One region of the Microbacterium sp. NPDC055683 genome, then DNA from elsewhere that is predicted to be linked to it. Evidence: predicted binding sites of a transcription regulator. Region 1 holds the regulator's gene; each other region holds the start of a gene.
The links. The regulator LexA, encoded in region 1, represses DNA repair genes until DNA is damaged. The targets are predictions, from matches to a motif close to TCGAACANNTGTTCGA.

Region 1 (7,824 bases):
ATGGCGTCGAGCTGCTCCATGACGGCCTGGAAGGCGCCCACTCCGGGCACGAGGAGGCCGTCGGCATCGAGCACCGTGGAGCGGTCGCGGGTCAGCGCCACGTCGGCGCCCGCGGCCTCGAGGGCCTTCACGGCCGAGTGGACGTTGCCCGAGCCGTAGTCGAGGACGGCGACCTGCGGACGCGCCGTCACAGCGCGCCCTTCGTCGAGGGGATGCCGTCCACGAGCGGATCGAGCGCCTTGGCCTGCCGGAACGCGCGCGCGAACGCCTTGTACTCGGCCTCGGCGATGTGGTGGGGGTCACGGCCCCCGAGGACGCGCACGTGCACGGTGAGGCCCGCGTTGAACGCGATCGCCTCGAACGTGTGGCGAACGAGCGAGCCCGTGAAGTGGCCGCCGATGAGGTGCTGCTCGAACCCGGCCGGCTCCCCCGTGTGCACGAGGTACGGGCGGCCCGAGATGTCGACGACGGCCTGAGCGAGCGCCTCGTCGAGCGGGACCAGGGCGTCGCCGTATCTCGAGATGCCCGCCTTGTCGCCGAGCGCCTCGCGGATCGCCTGTCCGAGCACGATCGCGGTGTCCTCGACGGTGTGGTGCGCGTCGATGTGGGTGTCGCCCGTCGCCCTGACGGAGAGGTCCGTGAGGGAGTGCTTCGCGAACGCCGTGAGCATGTGGTCGAAGAAGGGCACGCTCGTCTCGATGGTGCTCTTCCCCGTGCCGTCGAGGTCGAGCTCGAGCTCGATGGTCGACTCGCTCGTGGAACGGGTGCGGCGCGCGATTCGGGTCATGCACCGATTCTATCGGCGCGCCTGCGGGCGCTCCCCGCCGTCAGCGGCCGATCTCGGCGAGCGCGTCGAGGAACGCGCTCGTCTCCTCCTCCGTGCCCGCCGTCACCCGGAGGTGACCGGGGATGCCGATGTCGCGGATGAGGACCCCGCGGTCGTAGAGCGCCTGCCACGTGCCGCGGACGTCGTCGACCCCGCCGAACAGGACGAAGTTCGACCAGGTCGGGTAGACCGTGTAGCCGAGCGCCTCGAGCGTGGCGGAGATCCGATCGCGCTGGACGACGATGTCGTCGACCATCGACAGCATGGTGTCGGAGTGGCGGAGCGCAGCCGAGGCCGCGGCCTGCGTGAGCGCGCTCAGGTGGTAGGGCAGCCGGACGAGGCGGAGGGCGTCGACGAGAGCGGGATCGGCGGCGAGGTACCCCACTCGCGCGCCCGCGAACGCGAACGCCTTGCTCATCGTGCGCGAGACGACGAGACGTTCGCGGCCGGGGAGCAGCTGCAGAGCCGACGGCACGTCGCGCGGGGCGAACTCGCGGTACGCCTCGTCGACGATGACGATCCCGCGCGCGGCCTCGTAGACGGCCTCGACGACGTCGTTCTCGAGCGGCGTCCCCGTGGGGTTGTTCGGCGCGCACAGGAAGACGACGTCGGGCCGCGCGTCGGCGACCTGCTCGGCGGCGCTCTCCGGAGTGAGGGTGAAGCCGGCGCCACGCTCGCCCGCCACGAACGTCGAGCCCACGCCGCGTGTCAGCAGCGAGTACATCGAGTAGGTGGGGGCGAAGCCGAACGCCGTGCGACCCGGTCCTCCGAACGCCTGCAGGATGTGCTGGAGCACCTCGTTCGAGCCGTTCGCCGCCCAGATCTGCGCGGGCTCGATCCCGTGGCCGAGGTAGTCCGCGAAGCCCTCGCGGAGCGTCGTGAACTCGCGGTCGGGGTACCGGTTGACATCGCGGAGCGCGAGAGCCACCGAATCGGCGATGTCGTCGGCGACGTCGTCGGGGATCGGGTGCGTGTTCTCGTTGACGTTGAGGGCGACGGGCAACGGCGCCTGGGGAGCGCCGTACGGCTGCTGTCCGCGGAGGTCGTCGCGCAAGGGGAGGTCGTCGAGGGTGGCGGTCACCCCATCCATGCTAGGGCGTGAGCGCCTGGCTCAGTCCGCCGACGCGTAGGCCGCGGGGATGGCGATCTCCGCGCCGGCGTCGACCCCGCCGCCGTCGAGGCGGTTGAGGCGGACGATCGCGTCGACCACGTCGCGCGGGTCGGCGTCGGGGGCGATCTCCTCCGCGATCCCCCACAGCGTGTCGCCCGCGAGCACCGTCACGGTCTCGAACCCGCCCGCAGGCACGCCCGCCTCGCTGGATCCCAGCGCGCCGCCGCCGTTGAGCACGCCGAGACCGATCGCCGTCACCACGGGGGCCGCCGCGAGGGCGGCGACGACGCGCCGACCGCGCGCGGTGAGGCGCAGCCGCGTTCGACGGGCGGGGGCTGTGCGGATGGTGCTCATGTCGGTTCCTTCCTCGGGGCCGCTTCGAACCTGCATCTCGGCCGGGAGACGCAGGCCCGAAGCGATGTTCCGAATGTATCTTCGAGGTGCCGGGCGTGTCAAGAGTTGTCTTCGAAGCGGCCTACGGTCCCGCATGCGACACGCTCGAACAAATCTCCTCGGATCCGTGTCGCATCCGATACCGTCTTCTCAACGGGATCACCACATCACGCACCACCGACATCCGCTCGGGGCAGCGAAGGAGCACGGACATGACGGATGCCCAGACCCGCGGCGAGAAGCCGCGGACGCGCAGGCGCAAGAACCTCAGCGAGAAGCAGCTCGCCATCCTCGAGGTCATCCAGCGGTCCATCCAGGTGAACGGATACCCGCCGAGCATGCGGGAGATCGGGGACGCCGTCGGCCTGAAGTCGCTCTCGAGCGTGACGCACCAGCTCGGGCAGCTGGAGCTGAGCGGCTACCTGCGACGCGACCCGGGCAAGACCCGGGCGATGGAGGTGCTCATCGACCTTCCCGGCTCCGCCGTGGAGAACCCGGCCGACGCCGCCCCCTCCGTCGGCGACGCCGCGCTCGTGCCGCTCGTCGGCCGCATCGCCGCCGGCGTGCCGATCACGGCCGAGCAGCACGTGGAGGAGATCTTCCCGCTCCCCCGCCAGCTCGTCGGCAAGGGCGATCTGTTCATGCTCAAGGTCACGGGCGAGTCGATGATCGACGCGGCCATCTGCGACGGCGACTGGGTCGTCGTGCGCTCGCAGGGGACGGCCGACAACGGCGACATCGTCGCGGCCATGGTGGACGGCGAGGCGACGGTGAAGACCTTCCGCCAGCGCGACGGGCACACCTGGCTGCTGCCGCGCAACTCGGCGTTCGAGCCCATCCTCGGCGACGAGGCCGTCGTGCTCGGCAAGGTCGTCGCCATCCTGCGCGCCGTCTGATCCCGCGGTGCCGCATCGCGCCTGCCCGGCGTCCGGCGGCGCCGGATAGCGTGGACGGCATGACGCAGACGCTCCCCTACGGCTCCTGGCCCTCGCCCCTCGCCGCCGCCGACATCGCGGTGTCGGCGCCCCGCCTGTCGGGCGCGCGCTTCGCGGACGACGACGTCTGGTGGGCCGAGGGAGTGCCCTCCGAGCGCGGACGCACCGCCGTGCGCCGCGCATCGGACGGCGGGATCGTGCTCCCCTCCCCGTGGAGCGCACGGTCGCGCGTGCACGAGTACGGCGGCGGCGCGTGGATCCCCGGTCCGGACGGGACGCTCCTGTTCGTCGAGCAGTCGGATCAGCGCGTGTACGCCCTCGCAGCCGGCGGCGTGCCCGTCGCGCTCACCCCCGCGGACGAGCACGCCGCGTACGGCGACCTCGTGCTCGCCGAGGGGCGGCTGTGGGCCGTCCGCGAGCGCCAGGACGGGCGGCGGGTGACGCGCGACATCGTGACGGTGCCGCTCGACGGCTCCGCGGCGGGGCGGCCCGACCGGATCGTCAGCGTCGTCGCCGGGAGCGACTTCCTCGCCTTCCCCTCCCCGCGCGCCGGCCGCCTCGCCTGGATCGCCTGGGACCATCCCGACATGCCGTGGGACGCCGCGGAGCTGCGCATCGGCGACCTCGGCGCCGACGGCCGGATCGCGCAGTGGCGAACGCTCGCGGGAGGGCGCGTCGATGGCGCGGAGATCTCCGCGCTCCAGCCGGAGTGGGTCTCCGACGACACGCTGCTGTTCTCCGCCGACCCGCCGATCCGCGCCGGCGGCCCCGCCCGCTGGAACCTGCACCGCGCCCGTCTGGATGCGCGGGGCGACGAGGTGGTCGTCGTCCGCTCCGTCGACGCCGACACCGGCGGACCGCTCTGGAACCTCGGCACGCGCTGGTACTCCCCGCTGGCCGACGGACGCATCCTCGCCGTCGAGACGAACGGGCGCGACCGTCTCGTCCTCATCGACGGCGGCACGGTGACCGACCTGGACACCGTGCTGGGAGAGATGCACGTCGAGGACGTCCGCGGTGCCCGCGCCCTGCTGACGGGCGCGGGTCCGCGCACGCCCGGGGGGATCTGGCTGCTCGATCTCGCTCTCGGGACCCTGACCGCTGTGCGGGGCGGGGTGTCCTCCCTCGACCCGGAGTGGTTGCCTGAGGCCAGGGCGGTCGCCTTCGACGGACCGTCCGGCGAGGTGCACGCCTTCCACTATCCGCCCACGAGCCCCGTCGCCGAGGGCCGGGACGACGAGCTGCCGCCCTGCCTCGTGCTCGTCCACGGCGGGCCGACCGCCCATGTGGCCGGATCGCTCTCCCTGGCGATCACGTACTTCACGAGCCGCGGCATCGCGGTGCTCGACGTGAACTACGGCGGCTCGACGGGCTACGGGCGCGCCTACCGCGAGCGGCTCCGCGGCGAATGGGGCGTCGTCGACGTCGACGACGTCGCCGCCGCCGCGCGCGGGCTCGCGGCAGAGGGGCTCGCTGACCCCGCACGGCTCGCCGTCCGCGGCGGGTCGGCGGGGGGATGGACCGTCCTGTGCGCCCTCGCCGGCACCGACGTGTTCGCGGCCGGCATCAGCCGCTACGGCGTCGCCGACCTGCGCCTGCTCGTGGCGGAGACGCACGATTTCGAGGCCAGGTACATCGACGGCCTCGTCGGCCCGCTGCCGGGCGCCGAGCAGCTCTACATCGACCGGTCGCCGCTGTCGCACGCCGAACGGCTGCGCACGCCGCTGCTCATCCTCCAGGGCGCCGACGACCCCGTGGTCCCGCCGTCGCAGTCGGAGGCGCTCCGCGACGCGCTCGCCGAGGGCGGGGTGCCGCACGCCTACCTGCTCTTCCCCGGCGAGTCCCACGGGTTCCGCGGCGCCGACGCGATCGTGCGCGCGTTCGAGGCGGAGGCGGCCTTCCTCGGCGCCGTGCTGGGATTCGACACGCCGGGGGTGCCTCCGCTCCCCCTCTCCGGGATGTCGGAGCCTCCGGCTATCGTCTGACCCGATGGAACTGACCGGCCTCGTCCTCGCCGCCGTCGGCGCCTCCGATCTGGGGCGCCGACTCGTCGCACCGCGCGCGGCGCGCGCCGTGTCCGTGGCCGTCGTCCTCCTCCTCTGCGCGCTCGCCGGCGCGGCGCTCGGCACGGATCCGGCGTCATCCGCGGTGCTGGCGCTCGTCCCCGCCGCGTGCGCCATCGGATGGCTCGCCACCGTGCGCGCCGACCGCGCGCTGCTCGGCTTCGCGCCCGTCGTGGTGCTCGCCGCCGTCGCGGGTGCCGGCCTCGTCTTCCCTCCTGGCACCGTGGCCGCCTCCGTCGGGTCGGCGGGCACGCCCGTCGGGCTCATCGTCCTCGTCGCGGGCGGGGCGCTCTTCCTCCTCGAGTCGGCCAATCTCGTCGTGCGCGCCGCGCTCCGCAGCGAGGACGTCCCCGCCGATGACGAGCCTTCCCCGCCGAGGCGCCTGTTCGCGCGTTCCGACCGCGCGTCCGTCGACGCGCCCGACCCTCGCACGACGCACACGCTGCGCGGCGGACGCATCATCGGGCCGCTCGAGCGCATCGTGCTGGCGGGGCTCGTCCTCGCGCAGGCCTACCCCGTCGTGGCGGCCCTCATCGCCGCCAAGGGGATCGTCCGCTTCCCGGAGATCTCCCGTGACCGGGATCGGGGCACGCAGGCGGAGTACTTCCTCGTCGGCAGCATGGTCAGCTGGGTGCAGGCCCTCGCCGTCGCCGGGCTGATATGGCTCGGCACGCGCTGACGGGTCAGACCGCGTAGGGCGCGAGGTCGGCGGCGAGCCGCGGCGACACCCGCACGTGCACGCGCGTGCCGCCCTCCTCGTGATCCTGGGAGAGGAAGATCCCCGTCTCATGGATGGCCGACAGCAGATCACCGCGTCCGTAGGGAACGAGGGCGCGCACCTCGACGGCGGGAAGAGGCAGCGCCTCCTCCACGACGGCGCGGAGCTCGGCGATCCCCTCCCCCGTGCGGGAGGAGACGAACACCGCGTCCGGCTCGAGACCGCGCAGCACGAGGCGCGCGTCGTCGTCGATGAGATCGGCCTTGTTGAAGACCACGATCTCCCGGATGTCGCGGGCCCCGACATCCGCCATGACGTCGCGGACGGTCGCCAGCTGCCCGGCGGGATCGGGATGGTGGCCGTCGACGACGTGCACGATGACGTCGGCGTCGGCGACCTCCTCGAGCGTCGATCGGAACGCCTCGACGAGCTGATGCGGGAGGTTGCGGACGAAGCCGACGGTGTCGGCGAGCGTGAAGACGCGGCCGTCGGCGGTCTCGGTGCGGCGCACGGTCGCATCGAGCGTCGCGAACAGCGCGTTCTCGACGAGCACGCCCGCGCTCGTCAGCCGGTTGAGCAGCGACGATTTGCCGGCGTTGGTGTAGCCGGCGATGGCGACCGACGGCACCGTGTTTCGCTTGCGCTCGGAGCGCTTGGCGTCGCGCGCGGGGGCGAACTCCCGGATCTGCTTGCGCAGCTGCGCCATCCGCGTGCGGATGCGACGGCGGTCGAGCTCGATCTTCGTCTCTCCGGGGCCGCGCGAGCCCATGCCCGCGCCTCCCGCGCCGACCTGGCCGCCCGCCTGGCGGCTCATCGACTCGCCCCATCCGCGCAGGCGCGGCAGCAGGTACTCGAGCTGCGCGAGCTCGACCTGCGCCTTGCCCTCGCGCGTCTTGGCATGCTGGGCGAAGATGTCGAGGATCACGGCCGTGCGGTCGATGACCTTGACCTTGATGACGTCCTCCAGCGCGCGGCGCTGGCTGGGGGCGAGCTCGGTGTCGGCGATGACGGTGTCGGCGCCGACGGCCGCGACGATGTCCTTGAGTTCGTCGGCCTTGCCGCGCCCGATGTACGTCGCGGGGTCGGGGTGCGGCCTGCGCTGCAGCACGCCGTCGAGGACCGTCGACCCCGCCGTCTCCGCCAGCGCCGACAGCTCGCGGAGCGAGTTCTCGGCATCGGCGAGCGACCCCTGCGCGTAGACGCCCACGAGCACGACGTTCTCGAGGCGCAGCTGGCGGTACTCGACCTCCGTGACGTCCTCGAGCTCCGTCGAGAGCCCCGCGACGCGGCGCAGCGCGTGCCGGGCCTCGAGATCCCACTGCTCGCCGTCGGTCGTCGATCCGTCGGCCGTCGACTCCGCCTGGAGCGCCTGCGCGGCTCCGAAGATGCGGACGCCCGAGCGCGACTCCGCGCGGGAGAGCACGCGATCGACCGGGTCCGTCTGCGGATCGGCCTGCACGTCGGACGGGGTCGTGTCGGTCAAAGGGTGCCTCTCGTCGGGTGCGCCAGCGGTGCGCGGGCGTCGAGCCCTCCAGGATACCCGGTCGGGCGTGTCGCGGGGGCGGCGCCTGCCCCGCCGTCGGGGCTTCGCCTCGAGTCCGCTCCTCGGGTAATCTCGTTCCCCATGGGGGATCACTACTTCAGTGCGAATCCCTCCGCTCCCGAGCAGCTCCGTCGCATCCGCGTGTCCCTGGCGGATCGCGACGTCGAGGTCACCACGGCGGGCGGGGTGTTCAGCCCGGGTCATGTCGACGCGGGCACCGCGGTGCTGCTCGCAC
Region 2 (7,824 bases), on a different contig from region 1:
GCCAGATCGGGCCGAACGTGCAGCTGTTGACGCCGACTCATCCCATCGAGCCGGAGGCGCGGCGCGACAAGCTCGAAGCCGCGCGGCCGATCACGATCGGCGACAACGTGTGGCTGGGCGGCGGCGTGATCGTCTGCCCCGGCGTGACCATAGGCGACAACACCGTGGTCGGCGCAGGCGCGGTCGTGACGCGCGACCTGCCAGCGGACGTCGTCGCCGTCGGCAACCCCGCACGCGTGGTGCGGACGGTCTGAGGGGGCGGGCGTCCCGCCCCCTCGGTCCGTCAGGCCGCCTGGAGCGACGCGGCGAGCTCGCGACCCGCCGTGCGTGCCGCGTCCTCGGCCGTCCGGCGGAGGTCGGCGGCCACGTCGGCGAAGGCGTCGAGCGCGGGGTTCACGCCGACGAGCGTGAACGGGCGCTCGACGACGCGGAGGTCGAGACCCCAGACATCCTCGAGGACGCGGCGGAGCCACGCGGTCGAGTGGTCCCATCCATCCTTCGGGGTGCCGGGGGCGTAGTTGCCGCCGAGCACCGTGACGAGGGTGGCGGGCTTGCCCTGCAGCGCGGTGCCCTGCGGGTCGATGCGCGGGTCGGTGTAGGCCACGTCGAACCACGTCTTGAAGTGCTGCGAGACGCCGTAGTTGTAGAGCGGCACGGTGAAGAGGAGGGCGTCGGCGTCGACGAGCTCGTCGGCGAACGTCGCGGCGAGTGCCTGCGCGGCGCGGTGGCCGTCGGTGCGGTCGCCCTCGGGCACGAAGCCCGCCGTGACGGCGTCCTGCCACGCGGTCGCGGGGACAGGCTCGGCGGCGAGGTCGCGGCGCACGATGGCGTCGGCGGGATGGGCAGCGGTCCACTCGGCCTCGACGAGGTCGCCGAGCGCGCGGCTAGCGGAGGTCGCGGGGAGGATGCTCGCATCCAGGCGGAAGAGGGTCATGGGTCTCCTGTCAGGTTCGATGAGTCACTCTGAAAAAGAGAGCGGCTATCGGGACAGTAGCACAGGTAGGATGGGGTCGTGGCGGAGATCGAGCATGGCGGACCGGCGTGCGACGCCGCGATCTCGCTCGCCTTCTCGGTGCTCGGCAAGCGATGGAACGGGATGATCATCGACGCTCTGAGCGGCGGGGCGCTGTCGTTCGTGGCGCTGCGCCGTGCAGTGACAGGGATCAGCGACGCGGTGCTGTCCGACCGCCTGTCGGAGCTCGCGGGGGTCGACCTGGTGTCACGCGAGGTGCACGCGGGGCCGCCCGTCTCGGTGGACTACGCGCTGACTCCTGCCGGAGAGGCGCTCGTTCCGGTACTCGCGCAGCTCGGCACGTGGGCGTCGGAGAATCTGCGCGTCGTCCGCTGACGGTTCTCAGGGGCGGCGATCATCAGGTGCCGCGGGAGACCACGTCCGTGACCGTCGCGGTCTGCGGTGCGAGGTCGATCCAGTGGTCGACGGGCAGGTCGAGGACGGCGAGGGTCGCGGTCGGAAAGTCGAGGGGCACGCGGGAGCGCTGGTCGGGCGCGGCGAGGGTGTCGACGAGATCGTGGATGCCCGGGTTGTGGCCGACGAGGAGAAGGGTGCGGACCGAGCCGCCGTGCTCGCGGACGACCTGGAGCAGGCGCCGCGATGAGGCGAGGTAGACGTCGTCGACGATGGACGACTCCGGTGCGGCGGGCCATGCGGCACTCGCGAGGCTCCAGGTCTCGCGCGTCCGGCGGGCGGGAGAGACGAGCGCGGCATCCGGCGTGAACCCGCGGGCGAGGATCACTTCGCCGACGGCTCGCGCATCGCGTTCGCCGCGGGCGGTGAGCGGCCGGTCGCCGTCGCCGACGCCCTGCGGCCAGTCGGACTTCGCGTGTCGGAGCAGGAGGAGCCGCAGCATCACCCTTGCGTATCATCCGGGGAGCATCGCGGCAAGGGTGTCGCGAGGGACCGCGGGGCGCCCTAGGTTCTGTGGGGTGCGATGGCACGCGTCCGCAACGGAGCGGCGCAGGATCGCGCACCGCAGCATCGAGGAGACACCCCATGACCATCGCCGACGACGTCACGCACACCACCTGGAGCCGGGTTCAGTCGGGTCTGCACGTCGGGAACCGCGACGGAGAGTTCCTGGGGTTCGTGGAGAAAGGGCCGGATGGTCGCTTCGTCGCGTTCGACGGGCACGCCGAGCCGGTCGGCACGTTCACGCGGCTGGAGGAGGCGGAGGGCGCGGTCGAGCACGGGTGAGCTCAGTCGCGCCGGCGCGTCGGCGGCGTCCGGCTGGGCGGGGTCGTTCGGCTGGGCGGGGTCGTTCGGCTGGGAGGGGGAGAATCGACGTCAGCCCGCTGCGCGGGCGGCCCGGTTCGCCGCTCGGACGGTCGGGACGCCGCTGAGGAGGACCGCACCGTACCCGCCGAGCACGACCGCGAGCGCGGCGAGATCGGGCAACCGGTCGCCGAACGCGATGAGCAGGACGACGCCGACGAGGATCGCTGAGCCGCAGCAGGCGAGGGTGCCGACCATCCCGGGCACCGCCGCACGGTGCCCGGCGTCCCATGCGGCGTCGGAGGCGAGCGTGTGTCGGGTGCGGATCCCGATGCGCCCGTTCCGTTCGAGATCACCCCGGCGCGACGGGCCGATCAGCAACGCCATGACGACGCCGACGATCGCGAAGCCGAAGAGACCGGGGACGAGGCTCGTCATGCCCTCCAGTCAATCAGAGGCGGTCAGGGGTGACGGGGGCATCTTCGGCGTCGGTGCCCGTGTCGGGTCGCTCCCGGGGTCGAGGTCGTCGTCGGGTGGTCAGAATGCGCGCACGTCTCGGTCGTCCTGCCATGGCCGAGGGCCGGGGTCGGGGTGCCATCCGGGTGGGGGTTGGTCGGTGAGGCCGTTCTCGTACTCCCACAGCCAGTTGTCGTCGAGGTCTGCTTGGGTGATCGGCGAGTATTCCCACTCGGGTATGCACGGGTTCGGCGGAGCCGGTGCGTGCGCTGCCGTATGCGCGGTCTGCGGGGGTGGAGCGGTGGCGTACTCGTGTCCGAGGGGGCTGGTCCAGACGATGACGCCGGGTTCGGGTTGTTGGATGTGCCACGGGGTGTGGTGTCGGAGTTGGTGGTGGGTTTTGCAGAGGGCGGAGAGGTTGCCGGCGCAGGTGGGGCCGCCTCGTTCCCATTCCCGGGTGTGGTCTTTCTCGCACCGTGACGCAGGCTGGGGGCAGCCGGGGGCGCGGCAGGTCCCGTCGCGCAGCTCGATGAGCCGCCGGATCGCGGCGGTCGGGGTGTAGTGGTCGACCGTGTGGAGGGCACCGGTGTCGGGGTCCTGGAACAGGCGCTCCCACCCGGGGGCGTCTTTCGCGAAACGACGGGCGATATCGGCGGGGATGGGCCCGTAGCCGGCGAGGAGGGCGGGGTGGTCGTCGAGGCCGGCGAGGGTGGTCGCGGCGATCGTGACCGCCACCGTCCCCCGGATCGCGGCGACCTTCTCCGTCGACCCGTCGATCGTGTGGGAGGTGGGGGTGCCGGTGAGGAGGAGGTCGGAGGCGAGGTCCGCGCGGATGTGATCCCGCGTGCGGGCATCCCGCCCCCGCTCCACGGCTGCGGCGACCTGCTCCTGCGTGGGGTGGAGGGGCAGGGCGGGGTCGTGCGGGTACCAGGTGCCGTCGTGGAACACCTCGACGTGCTCGCGCATCATCGAGCATCCCGGAATGGTGGAACGGATGGTCCGCCGGTCACCGTTCACCGGGCCGTGGGGGTGGGTGGCGTACCCGTTCGCGTCGACCGCGACACCGTCACCGTTGACCCGCATCCCGAACGCATTCCGCGTCACACGACCCGCCCCACCCCCTCCCGCACCCGCATTCCCTCCCGCACCCGCATTCCCTCCCGCACCCGCAGCAGCACCAGCAGCGGCGCCGCGGCGCTCGGCCGCGTCGCGCCGCTTCTTCTCTTCCGCGGCGAGTCGCTTCTCCTCTGCGGCGATGGGTTTGGCGATGGTGGTGAGGCGGTCCTGGATCGCGGTGATCTTCGCGGCGTCGTCGGTGAGGACGAACTCCGCCAGGCCGTCGTCGAGAGCCCGCACCCTCGTGCCCCTCCGGTCCAGGGCGCGCCGGTGCCGTTCAGGCAAGGGTGCCGGGTCGAGTTCCGCCGCGAGGCCCTTCGCGAACACCCGCACCTGCCCCGGTGTCGCGTCCTCCGCATACGCCACCGCACGACGCGAGTACTCCTCCACCACCTCGTCCGGCAACCGTTCCCCGTGTTCGCAGATGATGTCCGCCTGACGACGCGTGATCACCTGACGACACAACGCCTCCGCCACCACAGGGAACCGGTCGGTCAGGGCAAGATCCTGCCGCAACCGCGCCTCCACCTCACCCGGAGACAGACGCAGGGCCGTGGCGAGCTCCAACGCGATGGACCGCCACGGGAACCCGTACCCGGACGCGTCCCCGCACCGCGCCGTCTGCGCTTCCGCGACCCGCGCGGCCGCAGCGAACGCTCCCGCTTCCAGCCCATCGAGCCGGGCACGGTCGGCACGCAGCTCCAGGATCAGGTCGCGCACGTTCCCGATCGTGCGCACCTCCGCGGGGGTCGCCTCCCACGACGACCCTCCCGCGAACCTCGGCTTCCGTCCTGCCATACAACCATCATCAGACCAGCCACCGACATTCGAACACCTGAACGAGACCATCCCGACCCCGCCGAGGTCACGGAAAGGTCACGAAACGGCCGGAGCGGGAGGGAGATCACCGTTCCGTCTCGCTCCGCTCGCTCAACGACCCGGAGGAGGGGGCGCGGGCGGGAACCTCGCGACGTTCCGACTCGCTCCGCTCGCTCGACGACCGGAAAGGAGTGCGGGCGGAGAACCCCACCACGTCTCGACTCGCTCCGCTCGCTCAACGACCCGGAGCAGGGGGCGCGGGCGAGAACCCCGCGACGTTCCGACTCGCTCCGCTCGCTCGACGACCGCGAGGGGTGGCGAGGAAGAGACAGGTCGCCTCGCCTCGGCTCGCTTGGCCTGCGCCACGATCACCAGCCGCAGCGCGGGGCTCCGCTCAGACGACGCGATTCCAGGTGAGTCGCAGCACGTCGACGAGCTCGTCCAGGTCGACCCGCGCTGACCGGGCATCGTCGACGAGCTGGCGAATGCGGCGGACGACGGGCGCGGGCAGCGCGCCCGCTGTCGCTGCGACCCTGGTGCCGGCGGCCGTACGCGTCACGACGAGCCCCTCCTCCTCGAGCCTCCGATACGCGCGCGCCGCGGTGCCGGGCGCGACCCCGAAATCACCTGCCGTCTGCCGCACGGTCGGCAGCCGCTCGCCGACCCCGAGGAGTCCCGACCGGATGAGCCCCCGGAACCGGCGATGGATCTCGTCAGCCGAGACGGGAGCAGCGCCGGGAGCTCCTGACGCGCTCTCGCTCACGCCGGCACCGTGGCGCGCTTCTCGACATGCGACGCCGCCGGCAGCACCCGCGCCGTGAAGAACAGCAGGACGAAGCCGATGATCTCGAGCACCGGGGCGATCGCACCCGCGATGACCGCGTACTCGCTCCAACGCCACGTCGTCTCGTAGACGACGGGATCGTCACCCACCGTGAGCGTGGCAGGGCCGCCGCTCTCGCCGATGAAGCGCCATGCGCCGCCGAGCACGACGAGCACCGCCCCCGTCGCGAGCCGCCCCATCGCCGTGCCGATCTGCGCGCGCTGCGCTCTCTGTCCGCCGATGTCGTCGGCTGCGAAGGGCCGGAGCGCGTTCTCGCGCAACGCGAGCCAGACCGCGAGCGCGAGCAGCGCCATCCCGATGAGCACGGGGATGCCGTACGTCCATCCGAAGAACCACGGTCGCAACGGCTCCTGCCGCGTGTTCGCGACCGGCAGGTCCAGCAGCACGTAGCGGCCCCGGTCATCCGATGTCGACACGAGCCCTGCGGCGAGCGTCGTCGCGAGCAGCACGCCCGTGAGGACACCGCCCGACACGAACAGTGCCTTCGAGCCGAAGGACGTCCAGGCACGCCGCGCCGACGGGCCGGCAGGCGTGGACGGTGCGGGTGCCGACCGGATGACGATGAGGGAGGCGACGAGCACGAGCGCTGACGTGACGAGCGGAACGGGATAGTGCCACCACGCGGCGACGTCGGCGAGCGGAAGCACATGATCGCGAAGCGTCGTCTCCGCCGCAGTGACGATCACGACCGTGAGCGCCCCGTAGCCGAGCACGCGTCGTTCGGCGAGGTAGCGCTCACGAACGGGGGCGCCCGACCGGAGCACGAGGAAGAGACCGGCGACGATGGCCGCGAGCACGACCGAGACGATGGGCAACGACAGCGCACCGCGGAGCAGGTCGACGATGCCGAGTCCGTCGATTCGATCCATGCGCTTCCTCCCGGCCGCTCTCCGACATACGACGCTTGTATCAACAGGATGACACAAGTGGCCGGAATCCGCGCGCACGTGGCGGCTCGTGCCCTCGCGCGCAGACGTCGCGAGCGCGAGAGTCGGGGGCATGACCGACATCGACGCACTGCTCGCGCCGCCCACACCCACCGCGCGCCTCGCGCTCGAGACCGTCCAGGCGTGGTCGACACCCGACCTCGCGAACCACTGTCTGCGCTCCTGGGCCTGGGCGTCGACACTGGGCGACGAGCTCGGTCTCGCCTACGATCGCGAGCTGCTCTTCGTCGCGACGATGCTGCACGATCTCGGCGTGGCTCCCGCGTTCGACGCGCATGCCATCCCCTTCGAGGACGCGGGCGGCGCGGTCGGATGGGCGTTCGCGGCGGGGGCGGGATGGCCGGAGCAGCGCCGGACGCGCGTGCGGGAGATCATCGAGCGCCACATGTGGACCGAGGTCGACCCCGAAGAGGACGCCGAGGGCCACCTCCTCGAGGTCGCGACGAGCCTCGACGTCGCGGGCGCCGCCCCCGAGCGATGGGATGGCGCGCTCCTGCGGGCGGTGACCGAGCGCCTGCCCCGCGGCGGGTTCTCCGAGGCGTTCGCCCGGCTCATCCACGACCAGGCGACGCGGAAGCCGGCATCGACAGCCGCCCGCCTCGACGGCTCGGGGCGCATCGCCGCGGGCGCCGAGACCTGGCGCGGCATCGCCGATCCGTCGACCTGATGTCAGGAATCGGCGTCTCGCGACACATCCCTGGTGAAGACCGCCGACGACTGGAGAAACGATGCGCCTTCCCAAGATCGAGCCCGGATCTCGATCCTGCAGGTGAAGGCGCTGCAGACGGCGGGGAGTCCGGTGCCGGCGCTGCGGTGTGCGGGACGCAGTCCTGATGGCGTCGAGTGCCTGGTGCGCGGGCGCGAACGTCAGATCCGGCACTCACACCCCATCGTGCAGCACCTCGAGCTGCGCGCGAGCACCTTCCGCCCCCGGCTTGGACCTGTTGACGCACCGGTAGACAGCGTGACCGACCGCAGGAGCGGGAGCACTGCGCGTCACGGAAGAGCCGCGTACAGCGTGCGACAGCAGAGAGGACGCCACGGCGGATGCGTGGAGACTGTGAGACCGTTCGTGATCGCCCCACTACCACTCGCGTAAGGGCGAAGGTGATGACTGCCCAGGATGAACCGAGCGGCGGTGATTCCGAGTGCTAGAAGTCCCATGACTGCATACCCGAGCGACGAGAAACTGATGAGGGCGTGGGCTCCTGGTGCCCACGCCCTCTTCGGTTGGCGCCTTTGTAGTGAGGTACTGTCGCTGGCGGTTAAGCCGGATCCTCGCTGAGTACGACGCAGTAATTCGGGCCGAGCTCCTGCTGGACCCGTTCGCGCAACTCTTGGCCTGACCGTGCATGTGCGGCCTGTAGGGCGGGTGAAGACCAGCCCTTCTCTTCATCGAATTCGACGTTGAA
Region 3 (7,824 bases), on a different contig from region 1:
GGAGGACCGAAGGCCGTGACGCCGTCTTCCGTCACGGGAGCGCTGCCGCTCTCCGTGTCGGCCGTCACGGCGACGCCGTCGATGCCGTCGGCGGCGAGCAGCACATCGGCCGCGGCCTGCAGTTCGTCCTCCGCGACGACGACGTAGACGGGGCTTCCTGATCCTGCCGGGAAGTGCTCGCCGAGCACCTGCTGGCCCTCGCGCGCCTGCGACTCGCCCAGCACGAGGTCCGACTGCGACACCCCGTCGGCCTGGAACTGCGTGAACCCGATCGAGCCAGCGGCCAGGACGACGGCCGTGAGCGCCCAGATGACGCGCGGCCGCGCGCGGATGGCCCGCCCGACCCCGGCCCAGAGACCTCGTGCGGGCGCGCCCTCGGCCGCCGTGTCGGGCGCGTATACGGGCCGCCGCGGCCAGAACGCCGCACGACCGAAGGCGAACAGGAGCGCGGGGAGCAGCGAGAGCGCCGACAGCATCGCGAAGACGATGCCGATGGCCGCCACGGGGCCGAGCGTGCTGTTCGACTTGAGGTCGCTCAGCAGCAGGCAGAGGAGACCGGCGATCACCGTGCCGCCCGACGCCAGGATGGGCTCGAACGAGCCGCGCAGGGCCCGCATCGACGCGGTCCAGGTGCTCTCGGTGCGGATGAGCTCGTCGCGGTACCGGGAGACGTACAGGAGCGAGTAGTCGGTCGCGGCGCCGATGACGAGGATGAAGAGGATGCCCTGCGTCTGTCCGCTGAGGAGCAGCACGCCGGCCTTCGCCAGCCACCACACCGTGAGGAGCGCGACGCACAGCGCGAACAGGCTCGTCGAGAGCACCGCGACGGGCAGGAGCAGCGACCGGTAGACGATGACGAGGATGACGAGCACAGCGGCGAGGGCGACGAGCAGGAGGATCCCGTCGATGCCGGCGAACGCGGAGACGAGGTCGTTGGAGAACCCGGCGGGGCCCGTGATGTGCACCGCGACGTCGGCGGGGAGCCCGTCGGAGAGGGCCTCGTCGAGTGCCGCGACGACCTCGGACAGCTCGGCGTCGGAGGAGATCGGGACGAACGCCTGCGCCGCCTTCCCGTCGTCGGAGGCGATGGCGGGGGAGACCTCGTCGACGCCGTCGAGATCGGCCGCCGCGGCGAGCCGCTCGTCGATGGCGGCGAGGTCGTCGTCGCCCAGGTCGGCGTCGGAGGAGAAGACGACGACGGCGGGGATGGCGTCGCCGTCGGTGAAGTCGGAGAGCCGCTCCTGGACGGCCGTCGCATCGGCGCTCTCGGGAAGGTAGGTGGTCTGATCGTTCGAGGAGACCTCGTCGACCTTGCCGAAGTACGGCCCGCCGATCGATGCGCCGGCGAGCCACACGAGGATGAGCACGGCGGGCAGGAGGATGCGCAGCCACCGGGGGACCCGAGGAGGGGTCGTGCTCGGGGCGCTCGACTGCACGCGCGGTGCTTCGGGGAGAGGGGACATCATGCTCCAGTCGTCTGATCGCTAGCTAGCCTAGCAAGAATCTTCACTGATTTCGAGTCCTGGCAGGTAGGATGGTCGCATGACGGAGACCGGAGCGGGGGTGTACGACCTCGACGCCAACGACCCCGTCGGAGCCCTCGTCGACCGCGCAGGTCTCTCTCCGCAGGACGTCGCCGAGATCGGCATCCTCATGAATGCGATGGGCCGGGTGCGCCAGGCCGAGCAGTCGCTCAACGAGGCCTCCCTGCGCTACATGAAGCTCAATCAGACCGACATGCGCGCGCTCCACTACCTCATCGTCGCGGGCAATCGAGGCGACGTCGTGACACCGGGCGTGCTCGCGGCGTTCCTCTCGATCTCGACCGCGTCGACGACGAAGCTGCTCGACCGGCTCGAGGCCGCGGGGCATATCGTCCGCACGCCGCATCCGAGCGACAGACGCGCCCTCACCGTCGCCATCACGCCCGAGACGCGCATCGCCGCGACCGACACGATCGGGCGCATCCACGCCCGCCGCGCGGTCGCCGCGGCGCGGCTCACGTCGGCCGAGCGCGGCGTCGTGACGCGGTTCCTGCAGGACATCGCCGATGAGCTCGGGGCGGCGGGGTTCGACGAGGGCTGAACGGCCGTGCGGCGTCTGGGAGGATCGTCTGCGACGGAATCCGAGAAGGGACGGCCATGGCGGAGATCGACCCCACAGGCGAGCAGGTGCGGCTGCGCCGGAGCGGAGCGCGCGGCGAGGTGACGGCGCGGATCGCGCAGGTGGGCGCTTCGCTTCGCGCCCTGACCGTGGGTGGCATCGACATCGTGCAGGGGTATCCCGACGGCGAGCGCACGCCGTCCGCATCGGGGATCGTCCTCGTGCCCTGGCCCAACCGCGTGCGCGACGGCCGATGGTCGCAGCGCGGAGCGACCGAGCAGCTCGCCGTCTCCGAGCCGAAGTACGGGAACGCGAGCCACGGGCTGCTGCGTTTCTTCCCGTACGCGATCGACGGGGGCGACGCGGCGGCGACCCTCTCGGCGCGCATCTTCCCGCAGGCGGGCTATCCGTTCACGCTCGCGACGAGCGTCACCTACGCGCTCGTCGATGACGGGATCGAGGTGACGCACCGCATCCGCAACGAGGGCGACGCCGACGCGCCCGTCGCCATCGGCACGCATCCGTTCTTCCGTCTCGGCGACGTCCCGACGGGCGAGCTGCGGCTCGCCGTGCCGGGGGAATCGTGGTTCGAGCTCGACGACCGCATGCTGCCCGTGGCCGAGCGTGCGGTCGATGCGGCCACCGATCTGCGCGGCGGCGCGCGCCTCGCGGACGTGCAGCTCGACCGCGCCTACGGCCGGCTCGCGCGCGGTGACGACGGTCGCGTGCGCACCACGCTCACCGCACCGGATGGCCGGGCCGTCACGGTCTGGCAGGGGGAGGGGTTCGACTACGTGCAGGTGTTCACGACGTCGGGCTACCCGGGAGCGGAGCTCGCCGTCGCGGTCGAGCCCATGACGGCGCCTGCCGACGCCCTCAACTCGGGGCAGGGGCTCCGCTGGCTCGCTCCCGGCGAGGACTGGACGCTCTCGTGGGGTGTGAGCCTGAGCGCCTGATCAGAAGAGGGTCGGCGCCGTCGTCCGCCCCGTCTCGATGAAGCGCGGCGGCGCCTTCGCGCGCGACCGCGTGCGCGGCGGCTGGTCCTCCTCCGCCGACCCCGCCAGGCCGTGGGCGCGCAGGAGGGGGCGGATGCGCTGGGCGAGCCAGGTGCGGTACCCCTTCGGCGCCTCGACGGATGCGCCGGGATAGAGGCCGCGGTAGGCGGCGACGAGGTCGGGGCGCTCGCGGGCGAGCCACTGGAAGAACCACGGCTTCACGCCGGGCCGCAGGTGCATCGCCCCGTAGACGACGCGATGCGCGCCTGCCGCCCTGATCCGCGTGAGCGCCTCGTCGAGCGCTTCGACGGAGTCGCTCAGGTGGGGGACGATCGGCATGAGGAAGACCTGCACGCGGAAGCCGAGGTCGGCCGCCGCCTTGACGGTGTCGAGGCGGGCGCGCGCCGTCGGCGTGCCGGGTTCGATGGCGCGCTGCAGGGCGTCGTCGTGCACGGCGATCGACATCGCCAGCGAGATGTCGACGTCGGCTCTCCTCGCCGCGAGCTGCGGCAGGTCGCGACGCAGCAGGGTGCCCTTCGTGAGGACCGAGAAGGGCGTGCCCGAGTCGGCGAGCGCGTCGATGATGCCGGGCATGAGACGGTAGCGTCCCTCGGCGCGCTGGTACGGGTCGGTGTTCGTGCCCAGAGCGACGTGCTCGCGCTGCCACCCGGGTTTCGCGAGCTCGCGCCGCAGCACGTCGGCGATGTTGACCTTCACGACGATCTGCGAGTCGAAGTCGCGCCCCGCGTCGAGCTCGAGGTACTCGTGCGTTCCGCGGGCGAAGCAGTTGTGGCTGACGACGCCGTTGGCGATGAAGTCACCCGTACCCGTCGTGATGTCGAGCATCTCGATCTCGTGGCCCACGTCGACGATCGACACGACGCGCAGGTCCGAGAACGTCTTCACGGCCATCCCGAGCAGCGCCAGCTTGCGCGTGATCGCCGGGCGGACGATGTCGAAGAACCGGCGGCGTGCGGGAAGCCCGCCGAGGAGCCGGAGGGACGTGACTCCGTTCGGGCGGACAGGTTCCATCGTCGACGCGAAATCGAACCGATCGGCCGCGGCCCTGAGCACCTCGAGCAGCCGCCCGTCCTTGTTCGACATGCGTATGGTGGGGCTCGCACTTCCCTCCGCGTCGAAGAATCCGGCGAGGAAGCCACGATCCCATGATGCGGATGGGTCTGCCGGAATCTCGATGAGGGTTTCGATCCTTGCGACGTCTGCCCGCCGGGCCGTGTGGATGGCGTTCATCGCGCGGCGCGTGCCGGTCGCAGCGACGAAGGGCCGGGTCATGGTCACGACGCCAGCGGAGTCCAGGTAGCGCCGAGTGCGATCGAGGGCTTGCTCATCAGCCAGAGCGAGGCGGAAGCGGTGGATGCTCCGAGTCCGGCGACCGTCCGCATAGGTCCCGTGGAACAGCATCCCGTCCCCGCGGATCATGCCCGTCAGGTACCCGAGCCGGTACTCGTCGTCTTCGTCCTCATCGAGGATGGGCCCGCGACCCTGTCCGAACCCGAGCAGCCGGTTGCCGGTCGTGAGATGAGGGCGTCGCTCGGCGCCCGACGTCGTGCCGGTGACGTGCTTCCATCCCCGCTCCGTGAGGAAGCGGTGGTCGCCGCTGGCGACGATCTCCGTCCCATCCGCGAGCATGATCCGGTACGCGCGCTTACGGGTGGGCCACTTCGCCTGCACCGTCGTTGCGACGTAGCGGCGGTATGCCCCGTCTCGTTCCGTGCCGATGATCTCGTCGCCGATGCGCAGATCGCGCAGGCGGGCCCCCCTGCCGTCGGCGCGGAGGATGAGGGTGTCAGGAGAGAGGCAGTACACGCAGGCATGGCTGCAGCCCCGGTACGGGTTGACCGTCCAGTCGAACGGCATGGAGCTCGGGCCGGGCACGTGGTTGAGCGCCGACTTCGCGGCGACCTCGTGGAACGTCAGGCCGGCGAACTCGGGCGTCGTCACGGTGCGGACGAGGCCGTCGAGCCGGTCGAGCCCCGGTAGCGCCGAGGCGTCGACCTCGCCGATCCGCTGACCGTTCCATCGCATCCATCCATGGAACAGATCTTCGAGAGAGAAGTCAAGTGCGACTCGCAGATATGTTCTCCACGGGGAGCCTGCAGATCGTCGCGGGCGCGTCCGTGACAATGGGGGGATGACGAACGGGCGCTACGCACGGCGCCGCGGTCTCGTCGCGAAGCACGCGGCGTCTGAGCCGCGGCTCCTCTCCGGGCGGGGCCTCGTCGTGCTGGCGGCCGTCGCCGGCGTCGTGGGCGCGTGCGTCCTGGGCAGCGCGCTCGCGGTCGCAGGGGGCGATCGCCCGAGCCATGCCGCACCGCAGGAGACGTCGGCGGTCGAGCCCGCCGACGCCCGGCCCGGCTCGATCGAGTCGCTCCCCGTGCCGCGGTTCGAGGTCGTGGAGGTCGATGCGCCCACCGGCGGCTGCGCGTCGGACGCCGCGGCCGCCGCCGCGCAGACGCACGACGTGGCGGCCATGGTCGCGGCGTTCGGCGGCGGCGAGCAGCTGAGGGCCGCGGCCGCAGCGGGGGCGGAGTGCCTCCCCCTCGACGATCCCGGATGGTCGTGGGTCGTCGTGAACAAGCAGCGCGCGGTGAGCCCCGTCGACTACGCCCCCGCGGTCATCCTCCCCGCCGAGACGCCCAGCCTCGTGGGCGGAGGGCTCCGCGCCGACGCGGCGGCCGCGCTCGATGCGCTCGTCGGCGCGGCGGCCGACGCGGGCGCGGGTGACGTCGCGCTGCAGAGCGGGTACCGCTCGTACGCGACCCAGGTGAGCACCTTCGGCGGGCAGGTGGGCTCCCTCGGGCGGGAGGGCGCCGAGGCGATCTCGGCACGTCCGGGGCACAGCGAGCACCAGCTGGGGCTCGCGGCCGACGTCGTCGCCTGCGCGAACGGCGGCTGCGGCACGATCTACGAGATCGAGGGCACGACCCAGGGTGACTGGATCGTCGAGAACGCCTGGCGGCACGGATGGATCGTGCGCTATGAGAGCGGTCGTACCGAGACGACGGGGTACGACCCCGAACCGTGGCACCTCCGCTACATCGGCGTCGAGCTCGCCGAGGCGTACCACGAGGGCGGGTTCCACACGCTCGAGGAGTTCTTCGGGCTGCCCGCCGCGCCCGACTACCTCGACTGACGGCCGCTCACGCGACCGACCCCGCCCCGGCTCCCACCCGCCAGTAGCCGCAGAAGTCGATGAGCCCCTTGTCGACGCCGTGCTCGCCGACGAGATGACGCCGACCGCCCGTGGGCAGCTGCTGCTCGCCGACGAGGAACGCGTGGAAGGGAGAGCCCGGAAGGGAGGCGGTGCGCAGTGCGTCGAGCGCGCCGGCACCCGGGCGGGCCTGCGCGTCCGTCCGGACCACCCAGCGGAGCGAGACGCCGTCGGGCCGCGGGAAGTCGAGCGCGTCGTCGGAAGACGGCACCTCGACGATCGCGAGTCCGCGGGCGTCCGCGGGGAGCGAGCCGCAGATGCCGGCGACGGCGGGAAGCCCCGTCTCATCGGCCACGAGCACGACGGAGTCGGTGCCGCGCTCGGGGTTGAAGACGAGGCCCTCGTCGATGATGGCGACGTCGTCGCCGGGCTGCGCGCCGAGCGCCCAGCTCGGCGCGGGGCCCATCGACCCGTCGGCCGCGGCGTGCACGACGAAGTCGACGTCGATCTCGGCGCCGTCCGCGCCTTGCGCCGGCCGGTACGCGCGCACCGTGTAGCTGCGCATGGCCGGGCGCATCCCTTCGGGGATCCGGAGGAACTTGAGGTAGCCGAGCATCTTGTTGGCCTTCGCCGGCACGCGCTCGAGCCCCGCCTCGCCGTGGACGGGGAGGAAGATCCGGAACCACTGGTCGTACCCCATCGGCTGGAACCGGTCGATGTCGCCCCCTCCCAGCGTGACGCGCATCCAGTGCGGCGAGAGCCGCTCGGTGCGCTGGACGGTCAGGCGCAGCAGCTCCTGCGATGCGGGCTTGACGAGGCGGCTGGCGACGGCCATGGGTGCTCCTAAGGGGTCGAGGGGACGAGAAGCGCGGTCGTGGCGATCGCGGTGACCGCCCAGAACGCGAGGACGAAGACGGTGTCGCGCGAGCGCCACAGCACCTCGTGGCGCTCGGTGCGGGTGGCATGCGCGCCGAAGGCGCGGGCGTCCATCGCCAGCGCGACCCGCTCGGCGTGGCGGATGGCGCTCGCGAGGAGCGGCACGAGGTATCCCAGCCCGCGCCGCACCGCGGCGACGGGCCCGCGCCCGCCGTGATGCCCGCGGACGCGGTGCGCAGCGCGGATGACGTCGAGCTCGTGACGGAACCTCGGCACGAACCGGTACGCCGCGAGAGCCGCGTATCCGACGCGGTAGGGCAGCTTCAGCTGGCGGATGGCGGCCCGCACGAGATCCGGGCCCTCGGTCGTCGTCCCGCCGACGAGAGCGAGGGCGACGAGCGCGGCGAGGCGCAGCCCCGTCGCGAACCCGATCCCGACCGCGCCCGCGTGCAGCCGCCATCCGCCCGCCGAGAGGAGGACGGGCGTGTCGGCGACGCGCGCGGGATCGGCCCAGAGCGAGAAGCCGGCGCCGACGGCGAGCGCGAGCGCGGGCAGCGCGACGACGAGCAGCGCGAGCGTGCGGCGGGTGGGGCGGGCGCCGCCGAGGACGACGGCGTACGCGAGCGCGAGGAACACGAGCGGAGTGGCGAGGTCGCGGCTGAACAGGGCGACGACCAT

Region 2: ACWGPF_RS02835 (DUF222 domain-containing protein) is a predicted target of LexA. The motif match lies at 4,630-4,645, and genes of this name have one in related genera.
Region 3: ACWGPF_RS03590 (intein-containing Rv2578c family radical SAM protein) is a predicted target of LexA. The motif match lies at 5,152-5,167, and genes of this name have one in related genera.

What each region holds. Positions count from the first base shown of each region.
Region 1 covers NZ_JBSHGQ010000034.1:11,948-19,771, forward strand. The annotation lists gene hisH (imidazole glycerol phosphate synthase subunit HisH) at 1-191, opposite strand, end outside; gene hisB (imidazoleglycerol-phosphate dehydratase HisB) at 188-787, opposite strand; gene ACWGPF_RS12885 (histidinol-phosphate transaminase) at 828-1,907, opposite strand; gene ACWGPF_RS12890 (LysM peptidoglycan-binding domain-containing protein) at 1,938-2,291, opposite strand; gene lexA (transcriptional repressor LexA) at 2,543-3,226, shown strand; gene ACWGPF_RS12900 (alpha/beta hydrolase family protein) at 3,286-5,250, shown strand; gene ACWGPF_RS12905 (hypothetical protein) at 5,255-6,007, shown strand; gene hflX (GTPase HflX) at 6,012-7,529, opposite strand; gene ACWGPF_RS12915 (class I SAM-dependent methyltransferase) at 7,671-7,824, shown strand, end outside.
Region 2 covers NZ_JBSHGQ010000004.1:27,211-35,034, reverse strand. The annotation lists gene ACWGPF_RS02865 (sugar O-acetyltransferase) at 1-254, shown strand, start outside; gene ACWGPF_RS02860 (FMN-dependent NADH-azoreductase) at 284-934, opposite strand; gene ACWGPF_RS02855 (winged helix-turn-helix transcriptional regulator) at 1,013-1,348, shown strand; gene ACWGPF_RS02850 (SixA phosphatase family protein) at 1,371-1,868, opposite strand; gene ACWGPF_RS02845 (hypothetical protein) at 2,012-2,212, shown strand; gene ACWGPF_RS02840 (SdpI family protein) at 2,303-2,668, opposite strand; gene ACWGPF_RS02835 (DUF222 domain-containing protein) at 2,768-4,600, opposite strand; gene ACWGPF_RS02830 (GntR family transcriptional regulator) at 5,016-5,384, opposite strand; gene ACWGPF_RS02825 (hypothetical protein) at 5,381-6,334, opposite strand; gene ACWGPF_RS02820 (HD domain-containing protein) at 6,465-7,079, shown strand; gene ACWGPF_RS02815 (hypothetical protein) at 7,678-7,824, opposite strand, start outside.
Region 3 covers NZ_JBSHGQ010000005.1:64,565-72,388, reverse strand. The annotation lists gene ACWGPF_RS03605 (MMPL family transporter) at 1-1,463, opposite strand, end outside; gene ACWGPF_RS03600 (MarR family winged helix-turn-helix transcriptional regulator) at 1,543-2,085, shown strand; gene ACWGPF_RS03595 (aldose 1-epimerase family protein) at 2,142-3,059, shown strand; gene ACWGPF_RS03590 (intein-containing Rv2578c family radical SAM protein) at 3,060-5,144, opposite strand; gene ACWGPF_RS03585 (M15 family metallopeptidase) at 5,251-6,252, shown strand; gene ACWGPF_RS03580 (siderophore-interacting protein) at 6,260-7,105, opposite strand; gene ACWGPF_RS03575 (energy-coupling factor transporter transmembrane component T) at 7,114-7,824, opposite strand, start outside.